3 regions of the Lysobacter sp. 22409 genome follow, and region 2 is predicted to be linked to each of the others. Evidence: riboswitches for the same ligand, from Rfam matches in the RefSeq annotation. Region 2 holds a riboswitch; each other region holds the start of a gene.

Region 1 (3,252 bases), on a different contig from region 2:
CGCAGTGGCCGGCGCGTCGGCATCGGCGCCTGCGTCGTCCGGCAGCGGCAGGCGCCGCAGGTCGCGGGCGTACAGATCGGCCGGACTGTCGGAGGGGCAGGTCTCGTCCGGGAAGCCGAACTGTTCCTGCAAGGCTTTTGCGCATTCCGGCATGGAGGCGAAGTTTTTGCCGGTGGCCATGCACTGCGCGTCGAAATCGCGGCGGAAGGCTTCGCGGCGGCGGACGAAGTCCTCGCCGCACTTGCGGGTCAGGCGGATGCGGTCGAGGTCGTCCTGGGCGGCGTTGGTGCCGTCGAGGCCGAACTGCTTGAGCTCGTCCACCGTCAACACGCGCAGGTCGCGGTTGGCGATGGTCATCATCAGGTCGGCGACGCCGGTGGCGACGCCGTTGCGTTCCAGATAATCGCGCACCTGCTGGTTGATCGCCTTGAGTTCGCGGCTGAGTTCGGCGCGCGAGGTCGCGGTCGAGCGGTCGCGCATCAGCCGGTGGATGCCGACCTTGCCTTCGATCGAGCGAGTGTCGCCGGCGGCCAGCACCAAGACGCAGGCGCTATGGCAGACCGAATCCTCGCGCACCCAGATCGCCCAACCCGATTCGGCGATCGAGTCGCCGGCGCGGATCGCTTCCTCGACGTGACCGCCGCTGGAGTCGATGTCGAGGATGCGGGTCTGGATTTCCATGCGTGTGGCCATCGCCGCCACGCGCTGCACCAGCGCGGTGAAGCCGGCGCCGATCTTGCCCTGGTAGTGCAGGCGCACCACGCCGCTGGCCTGGCACGGCGACAAGGCGTCGACCAGGCTGAAGAAGTCCAGCGCAGTCAGCGGTTTTCCGTCGCCGAAACGCGGGTAGTCGTATTCGCAGCTGATCTTGGCCACGCCGCCGTCGAGCTTGGCCGGCGGCCAATAGGTGCCCTGCAGGATGTCGGTCTCGCTCGACGCGTCCGCGGCGGCGACCTTGGGCGACTCGTTCTGGCTGCCCATGGTGACCGGCTCGGACCGGGCCGGCGGCGGCGCGGCGGAATCCCTCCCGCAAGCCGCCAGTCCGAGCAGGCACAAGGTCAGCGCAAACGTCCTTCTGAAAAGCATGTTCCACCCATCGGAGTCGGGATCGCGCGGGCCGTCCTGGACCCGCGCTGCGCATCGTCGCCACAGCACGAACGTTAGCCCCAGGGCCCGCCAAGCTCAACGGCAGGAGGTCATGGCGTTCGCGCCCGTCAGCGTGCCGACATCATCGTCGGCGGCGCATGAACGGCAGCCGGGGAAACCCCGGCCGCGGCGCCGTCGCCGGCTGCGGCCACAAATCGCAAACCGGGTCCACGCATCGCGATCGCGGCGATTGACTTCGCCGGTCGCGCTGCGTAGCTTGGCGGCGTGATGGTGAACATCGCTTCATGCAGATGAAGCGATGTGACAAATCGCCACCGGTTCGCACCGGCGGCGGTTAGAGGGAATCCGGTGCGGACGCCACGTCCAATTCCGGAGCTGCCCCGCAGCGGTATAGGGAACGAACTTCGTCAGGCACTGGGAGCGATCCCGGGAAGCGACGGACAGTAGGAGGCGCCTCGTGCTCCATGCCCCAAGCCCGAAGACCTGCCATGACCGGAAGGCTCGCCTTCCGTCCGACTCCGGCCCGCAAGGCGTCGGCGCTGCGTCCGGGCCCGTCCCGGCGCGGGCCGCGTCGTGCGCGCCGGTTCGCCCGCGGGGGCGAAGGTCGACACCAAGGGTTGTGGCGAAGCCGGGCGCGCGAGCGTCGGGCCGGCGCAGCCGTGGTCTCCTTCGTTGCCCTGCGCCATGCCCACGCATCGCAGGTAATCATCATGATCAGCGTCACCCATCTCGGCTTCCCGCGCATAGGCGCGCGGCGCGAGCTCAAGCTGGCCCTCGAATCGTTCTGGAAAGGCGACACGCCGGCCCAGGCGCTGCACGACACCGCCCACGGCCTGCGCGAACGCCATTGGCAACTGGCGCGGCAGGCCGGCGCCGACGTCGTGCCGTGCAACGATTTCTCCCTTTACGACCACGTCCTCGATACCGCCGTTCTGTTCGACGCGATCCCGGCGCCGTACCGCGAGGTCTACGACGAAAACCCGCTGACCGGCTACTTCGCCCTCGCCCGCGGCCTGCAGGACGGCCGTCGCGACCTGCACGCGCTCGAGATGACCAAGTGGTTCGACACCAACTACCACTATCTGGTCCCGCAGTTCGAGCGCGACCAGCGCTTCGTCCTGCGCGGCGACAAGCCGCTGGCGGAACTGGCCCAGGCGCGCGCGCTCGGCATCCAGGCGCGGCCGGTGCTGCTCGGCCCGGTGTCCTTCCTCAAGCTCGGCAAGCGCAGCGACGGCGGCGACCCGCGCGAGCTGCTCGATGCCCTGCTGCCGGCCTATGCCGAATTGCTCGGCAAGCTCAAGGCGGCGGGCGCCGACTGGGTCCAGCTCGATGAGCCGGCTCTGGTGCTCGACCTCGACGACGACGATCGCGACGCCTATCGCCGCGCTTATGCGGCCCTGGCCGAAGCCGACGCGCCGCAACGCCTGCTGACGACTTACTTCGGCGGCCTCGGCGACAACGCCGCCCTCGCCGCCCGCCTGCCGGTGCAAGGCCTGCACGTCGACCTGGTGCGCGCGCCGCAGCAGTTGGAAAGCGTGCTGCCGCTGTTGCCGGACGACCGCGTCCTCAGCCTCGGCGTGGTCGACGGCCGCAACATCTGGCGCGCCGATCTCGACGCCGCGCTGAGCCTGGCCCGCCGCGCCGGCGATCGCGCGCAATGGCTGGCGCCGTCGTGCTCGCTGTTGCACGTGCCGACCGACCTGGAACTGGAACGCAAGCTGCCCGCACCGCTGCGTCACTGGATGGCCTATGCGCGGCAGAAGATCGAGGAACTGCGCCTGCTCGCCGATGCCCTCACCGGCAGCGCCGACGCCAACCGCGACCTCGCCACCGCCGCCAGCGCGCGCGCTGCGCGCCTGGCCTCGCCGTTGCTGCGCAATGCCGAGGTGCGCAAGCGCCTGGCCGCGGTCGAACCGGCCATGACCCGGCGCGCCTCGCCCTACCCGCAACGCGCCAAGGTACAGGCGCAGCGCCTCGGCCTGCCGCTGTTCCCGACCACCACCATCGGCTCGTTCCCGCAGACCGCCGAAGTGCGGCGCGCGCGTGCCGAGCACAAGGCCGGCAAGATCGACGACGCGGCTTACCGGACCTTCCTGGAGAACGAGACCAAGCTGTGCCTGCGCGAGCAGGAAGCGCTGGGCATCG
Region 2 (3,252 bases):
GAAGCTCAGGTAATCGGTCGGGCTGTATTCGCCGTTGTAGGCGAACGCGCCCTGGTCGATCTCGGGATCGCCGTAGCGCTGCTCGACGCGGCCCTGGAACGGCCGCGCACGATTGGTCTGGTCCTGGTGCCCGCCTTGCGCGGCCAGGTGCAGCCAGCCGTTCTCGCCGAGCTTGATGCCGGTGTCGCCGGACAACTGGTACTGCTTGCCGTCGCCGGCGCTGTACTGGCCGTAGCGCGCGGCGATGCTGCCGCCTTCGCCGCTTCCTTTAAGGACGACGTTGATGACGCCGGCGATGGCGTCGGAGCCGTACTGGGCCGAGGCGCCGTCGCGCAGCACTTCGACGCGTTCGATCGCGGCGATCGGAATGGCGTTGAGGTCGACCGGCGAGGAGCCGCGGCCCTGGCTGCCGTTGAGGTTGATCAGGGCGGTGGTGTGGCGGCGCTTGCCGTTGACCAGCACCAGCACCTGGTCGGGGGCGAGGCCGCGCAGCTGCGCCGGGCGCACCGCGTCGGTGCCGTCGGTGATGGCGGGGCGCGGGAAGTTCAGCGAGGGCAGGGCGCGCGACAGTGCGGTGGCCAGCTCGACGGTGCCGGTGGCTTCCAGGGTCTCCGGGGTGATGATGTCGATCGGCGCGGTGGACTCGGCGACGGTGCGGTCGCTGACGCGGGTGCCGGTGACGATGACCTGGTCCAGGGTCTTGGGATCGCTTTGCGGCGCGTCCTGCGCGTGGACCGGCGCGGCGAGCGCTACCAGGAGGCCGAGGGCCAGAGGGTGACGTGAACCGGCGAAGGTGCGGCGGACGGGCATGACGACTCCTTGATGGGGATGACAGCGATGTCATTCGGATTTAACACGAACGTAACAACCGGTCAATGAAGCGGCCAAATTCTGCCTAACGCAAGTAGTAGAAAAGTGGTAATGGCACACTCTTTGCGGAATCTGGGGGCGGGCCGGTGGCCGCTGTGCCTGGCCCGCTTGGGGCTTTCCGGCCCTCATCCCCGTTAAGCCCCTCATCTCCGCAAGCCGTCATTCCCCCAAGTCGTCATCCCCGCCTGCGCGGAGATGACGAAGGCCTCCCGCGAGGGGCGCCCTGGCCGCGGTCCAGAGACTTCAAGCGCGCTCGCACGAATTCCGGTGGCGTCCCGACCTCGCTCGACTGCTAAGATGCGCGCGCTCAAGGTGATCGCCGACACACAATCGGCGATTGAAACGGGAATCCGGTCCCCGCTTCTGGCGTTCGCCAGGTCGGTCAATCCGGAGCTGCCCCCGCAACGGTAAGCGAGTACACGTACCGCACGACGCCACTGTGTTCCGACACGGGAAGGCGCGGTACGGGAGACCCGGTCCGATCTCGGACCGCCTCCGCTCGCAAGCCCGGAGACCGGCCCGGAGCGCGAACCGACAGGCGGAGGGCCATGTCTCGGGGCATCGGCGCGCGCGCCGTCTCTCCGTTCCGCCATCCCCCTGTCACGACCTGGTCTAGACCGCGCGGGTGAGGCGCGGCCATGGAGAGCCGACTGTGACGTTCCGTTTTTCCGCTGTTCCGCGCTTTGCGCGCATCCCCGCGCGCTGCGCTTTCGTATTCGCCGGTTCCGCATTCGCCGCCTCCGCACTGGCCGCGCCCGCGGTCGATCTCGACCAGGTCGTGGTCACCGCGAGCCGCACCGCCCAGACCCAGGACGCCACGCTCGCCGCGGTAACCGTGATCGACCGCGCCCAGATCGAACGCCTGCAGCCCTCGTCGCTGCCGGACCTGTTGCGCGGCACGCCGGGCGCTTCGCTGGCCAATAACGGCGGCCCGGGCAAGGCGACGTCGCTGTTTCTGCGCGGCAGCGAGTCCGACCACGTGCTGGTGCTGATCGACGGGGTCAAGATCGGTTCGGCGACCAGCGGCGGCGCCTCGCTGCAGGACATTCCGGTCGAACAGATCGAACGCGTCGAAATCGTGCGCGGCCCGTTCTCCAGCCTGTACGGCTCCGAGGCCATCGGCGGCGTCATCCAGATCTTCACCCGGCGTCCGCAGGGCGCGTTCGTGCCGAGCTTCAGCGCCTCGATCGGCAGCTACGCCACCCATCGCGCCACCGCCGGCGTCGCCGGCAAGGGCGAGCGCGGCTGGTATTCGATCAACGCGGCCCACGAAGACACCGACGGCATCAACGCCTGCCGCGGCAAGCCCTCGCCGGGCGGTGCCGGTTGCTTCACTTATTCGCCCGACCGCGACGGCTATCGCAACGATTCGCTGACCCTGCAGGGCGGCTACCGCTTCAACGAGCAATGGGACGCCGAAGCGCGCTTGTTCCGCACCGAAAACCATAACGAGTACGACGGCAGCCAGAACAACGAGGCCGACGGCGTGCAGCAGGTCGCCGGCGCCAAGCTGCGCTACCGGCCCAGCGACCGCGTCAGCCTCAGCGCCAGCGCCGGCCGCAGCGAAGACCTCAGCGACACCTACAAGAACGGCAAGTACTCCAGCACCTTCGAGACCCGGCGTCAGCTCGGCTCGGTGCAGGGCGACATCGGCATCGGCAGCGGCCTGCTCACGCTCGGTTTCGACTGGCAGCGCGACCGCATCGACAGCAATACCCGCTATGCCCGCGACGCCCGCATCCTGCGCGGCGCCTTCGGCCAGTGGCAGCAGAGTTTCGGCGCGCACGCGCTGCAGGCCAGCCTGCGCCGCGACGACGACAGCCAGTTCGGCGGCGAGACCACCGGCAGCCTGCTGTGGGGCTGGAACCTCAGCGAGGCGCTGCGTTTGACCGCGAGCTACGGCACCGCGTTCAAGGCACCGACCTTCAACGAGTTGTACTACCCGGGTTACGGCAATGCCGGCCTGTCGCCGGAAACCTCGCGCAGCGTCGAAATCGGCCTGCGCGGCATCCACGGCGAGCGCCGCCAGCATGTATGGTCGCTCAACGCCTACGAGAGCGACATCGACGACCTGATCGCGTTCGATTCCTCGATCGGCTTGCCCGGCAACGTCGATCGCGCGCGCATCCGCGGCCTGGAAGCGGCGTTCGACACCCGTCTGGCCGACTGGGACCTGCGCGCCAGCGCGACCTGGCTGGACCCGCGCAACGACAGCCGCAGCGCAAGCCGCGACAAATTCCTGCCGCGGCGTGCGCGGCAGAGCGCGCGCATCGATGCCGACCGCCGCATCGCGGTCGGCAACGGTGCCTGGTCGTTCGGTGCCAGCGTCTATGCCGCGGGCGATCGTTATGATGACTTGGCCAATACGCGTCGCCTGGCCGG
Region 3 (3,252 bases), on a different contig from region 2:
GCAGCAGGAAGGGTTCGGTGGTCGAGAAGTGCTCGGGGCGGTACTTAAGCACGCCCCACAAGGTGCCGATGCCCCAGGTGAAGACGAAGCCGAGCAGGTTGAGCACGCGCCACGGTCGCCACCAGGCGATGGCGAAGATGCCGGCATTGAGCACGGCGTAGTAACCGAACAGCGCGACGTGGTTGCCGGAACCGGTCGACAGCCAGATCGGCGCGAGGAAGCCGGCGAGGATCGCGAACACCGCCAGCGCCATCGCGTTCTGCTTCACCGCCAGCACGCCGGCGCCGGCCACCAGCACCACGCTGAGCGCGAACGCCGCGCCGGCCGGCATCAGCTGGTACAGCTTGAACGCCGCGAACACCACCAACAGCAGCACGCCGATGGCGCCGCCCTGCAGGCTCAGGGCGAAGCTGCGCTTGCGCTCGCGCTGGCGCCAACCGAACACCAGCCCGGCCATCGCCGCCAGGGCGACGCCGGCCAGGCGCAGTTCGATCGGCAGGTGCAGCCAGCCCTGGTCGGTCGCGTACTTCAACAACGCGGCGACGCCGGCGAACAACACCAGCATGCCGACCTTGACCGGCACGTTGCCTTCGGTGAACCAGCGCCGCAGCCAGCGCGCGGCGACGGTGAACACGTCCGGCGGCGGCGGTGCGGCGGGTGCGCGCGCGGCTGCGGGCGCGACGCGCGCGGCGACCGGGCGGGCGGCGGCGTCTTGCGGCATCGGCGGCGGCACGCTCGTGGTCGGCGGCGGCGCCGAGACCGGCGGAACGGTATGCGGTGGCGCGGTCGTGGGAGGAGCGGCCGCGGAAACGACGGGCCGCGGCGGACGGACCGCCTGCGCTGTCGGCGGCGGCGTTTCGCGCGCGATCCGCTCGGCCAGGGTCTCGTCCCCGCGGTGGGCGGATCTCGCAGCGCTCAACGACTCGGCCTGCTGCGCCACGCGACGCTCGAGCTCGGACACGCGCGACTTCAATCCGGCGACTTGCACCAGCGCCACCACGAGCAGGATCGGCACCAGCAACAACCCTAGTGCCACTAAAACGATCAGTGCTTCCATCACCCGTCCCTGTTCCGTGCATCGTGCGCTTGGTCACGAACGTTACACCAAGCCGCAAGCCTTGAAGGACAAGGCTTCACGCATTCTATACACAGCTTGTTCACCACATATCGCGTTGACGGAATCGATAAACCACACTATGTTGTGCCCGTCGGTGCCGATCGCGAGATTGGCTCAATAGGGAAGCCGGTAAGGACGCAGCCAGCGCGGCGTCCAAAGCCGGCGCTGCCCCGCAGCGGTATGGGAAACGAACGCTACCAAGCACTGGACGCGCCTCGCGTCTGGGAAGCGGTAGCCAGTAGGAGACGCGAGTCGTCGTGTCCCGAGCCCGAAGACCTGCCGACAGCCGCGCGTTGCACACCGCGCGGTACCGGCCCAGGAGTCTTCGGGGGAAGACGGCCGGTGTCGCAGCACGATGGCTCCGCCGTCGTGCTCGTTCCGTTGCGGCGCCGCCACGCGCGCCGACGCGGGATGCGCCCGTCTCGGGCCGCGCGACACCTCGCCTGCAAGCTCCCGAGTTCCGCGCCCGCGGGGGCACGGCCGTGCCATCGACGACGCCGCTGCGCGGCCGGTCGTCGCTGGCGCGTCCGCGTTCTCCGCGCGTCGCCCTTCGCGGGAAGGTCGGCGACCCGTGCACCCACGCCCCGGAGTTACGCCATGACCACGCTCGCACCCGAATCGTCCGCCGCCGCCCCCGCCGCCGACACTGCCGCCAAACCCGCCCGCGACCCGCAAGCCGATACCGGCTTCGCGCTGACCCCGCCCGCGGCCAACCTGACCATGAGCGTGACCAAGCGCAACGGCCGCCGCGAGCCGGTCGACCTGAACAAGATCGTGCGCGCGGTGACCCGCAGCGGCGAGAACCTGTACGCCGTCGACCCGATGCGCGTGGCCACCCGCACCATCTCCGGCCTGTACGACGGCGCGACCACGCGCGAGCTCGACGAACTGTCGATCCGCACCGCCGCCCTGCTGACCGCCGAAGAACCCGAATACGGCCGCCTCGCCGCGCGCCTGCTCGCCGGCGTGATCGAGAAGGAAGTCGCCGGCATCGAGATCCATGCGTTCTCGCAGTCGGTCCAGCGCGGCTTCGACCTGGGCCTGATCAACCAGCGCCTGCTCGACTTCGTCCAGGCCAATGCGCGCAAGCTCAACGACGCGATCGACCGCAACCTCGACGCCAAGTTCGACTACTTCGGCCTGCGCACCCTGTACGACCGCTACCTGCTGCGCCATCCGACCGCGCGCACCGTCATCGAGACCCCGCAGCAATTCTTCCTGCGCATCGCCTGCGCGCTGAGCGAAGACGTCGGCGACGCACTCGCCCTGTACCGGCGCATGGCCCAGCTCGACTACATCCCGAGCTCGCCGACCCTGTTCAACGCCGGCACCACCCACGAGCAGTTGTCGAGCTGCTTCCTGCTCGATTCGCCCGACGACTCGCTGGAAGCGATCTACAAGCGCTACATGGACGTGGCCAAGCTCAGCAAGTTCAGCGGCGGCATCGGCCTGAGCTACACCCGCATCCGTTCGCGCGGTTCGCTGATCCGCTCGACCAACGGCCTCAGCAACGGCATCGTGCCGTGGCTCAAGACCCTCGACGCCTCGGTCGCCGCGGTCAACCAGGGCGGCAAGCGCAAGGGCGCGGCCTGCGTCTACCTGGAGCCGTGGCACGCCGACGTCGAGGAGTTCCTCGAACTGCGCGACAACACCGGCGACGAAGCGCGCCGCACCCACAACCTCAACCTCGCCAACTGGATTCCCGACGAATTCATGCGCCGCGTCGAGGCCGACGCCGACTGGTCGCTGTTCGATCCGTCCAAGGTGCCGCAGCTGACCGACCTGTGGGGCGAAGCCTTCGACCGCGCCTATCACGCCGCCGAAGCGGCCGGCCTGGCGACCAAGAAGGTCAAGGCGCGCGACATCTACGGCCGGATGATGCGCACCCTGGCGCAGACCGGCAACGGCTGGATGAACTTCAAGGACAAGTCCAACCGCGCCTCCAACCAGACCCTGCGCGACGGCAACGTCATCCACCTGTCGAACCTGTGCACCGAAATCCTCGAGGTCACCTCGCAGGACGAGACTGCGGTGTGCAACCTGGGCTCGATCAACCTCTCGCACCACGTCGAGATGTACGAGGATGGCAAGGGCGCGTTCGATTTCGACAAACTCGCCGAGACTGTGCGCCTGGC

The links. Region 2 has a riboswitch for cobalamin ahead of btuB (TonB-dependent vitamin B12 receptor). Riboswitches for the same ligand answer to the same signal wherever they lie in the genome.
Region 1: linked by a shared signal. The riboswitch ahead of metE (5-methyltetrahydropteroyltriglutamate--homocysteine S-methyltransferase) and the one ahead of btuB (TonB-dependent vitamin B12 receptor) in region 2 are both predicted to bind cobalamin.
Region 3: linked by a shared signal. The riboswitch ahead of ACTJJK_RS22020 (ribonucleoside-diphosphate reductase subunit alpha) and the one ahead of btuB (TonB-dependent vitamin B12 receptor) in region 2 are both predicted to bind cobalamin.

What each region holds. Positions count from the first base shown of each region.
Region 1 covers NZ_JBQEOE010000068.1:11,963-15,214, forward strand. The annotation lists gene ACTJJK_RS22050 (hypothetical protein) at 1-981, opposite strand, end outside; gene ACTJJK_RS22055 (hypothetical protein) at 1,215-1,385, opposite strand; cobalamin riboswitch at 1,406-1,612, shown strand; gene metE (5-methyltetrahydropteroyltriglutamate--homocysteine S-methyltransferase) at 1,818-3,252, shown strand, end outside.
Region 2 covers NZ_JBQEOE010000012.1:14,420-17,671, reverse strand. The annotation lists gene ACTJJK_RS08265 (TonB-dependent receptor plug domain-containing protein) at 1-810, opposite strand, end outside; cobalamin riboswitch at 1,164-1,407, shown strand; gene btuB (TonB-dependent vitamin B12 receptor) at 1,562-3,252, shown strand, end outside.
Region 3 covers NZ_JBQEOE010000068.1:3,782-7,033, forward strand. The annotation lists gene ACTJJK_RS22015 (DUF2339 domain-containing protein) at 1-1,057, opposite strand, end outside; cobalamin riboswitch at 1,193-1,415, shown strand; gene ACTJJK_RS22020 (ribonucleoside-diphosphate reductase subunit alpha) at 1,715-3,252, shown strand, end outside.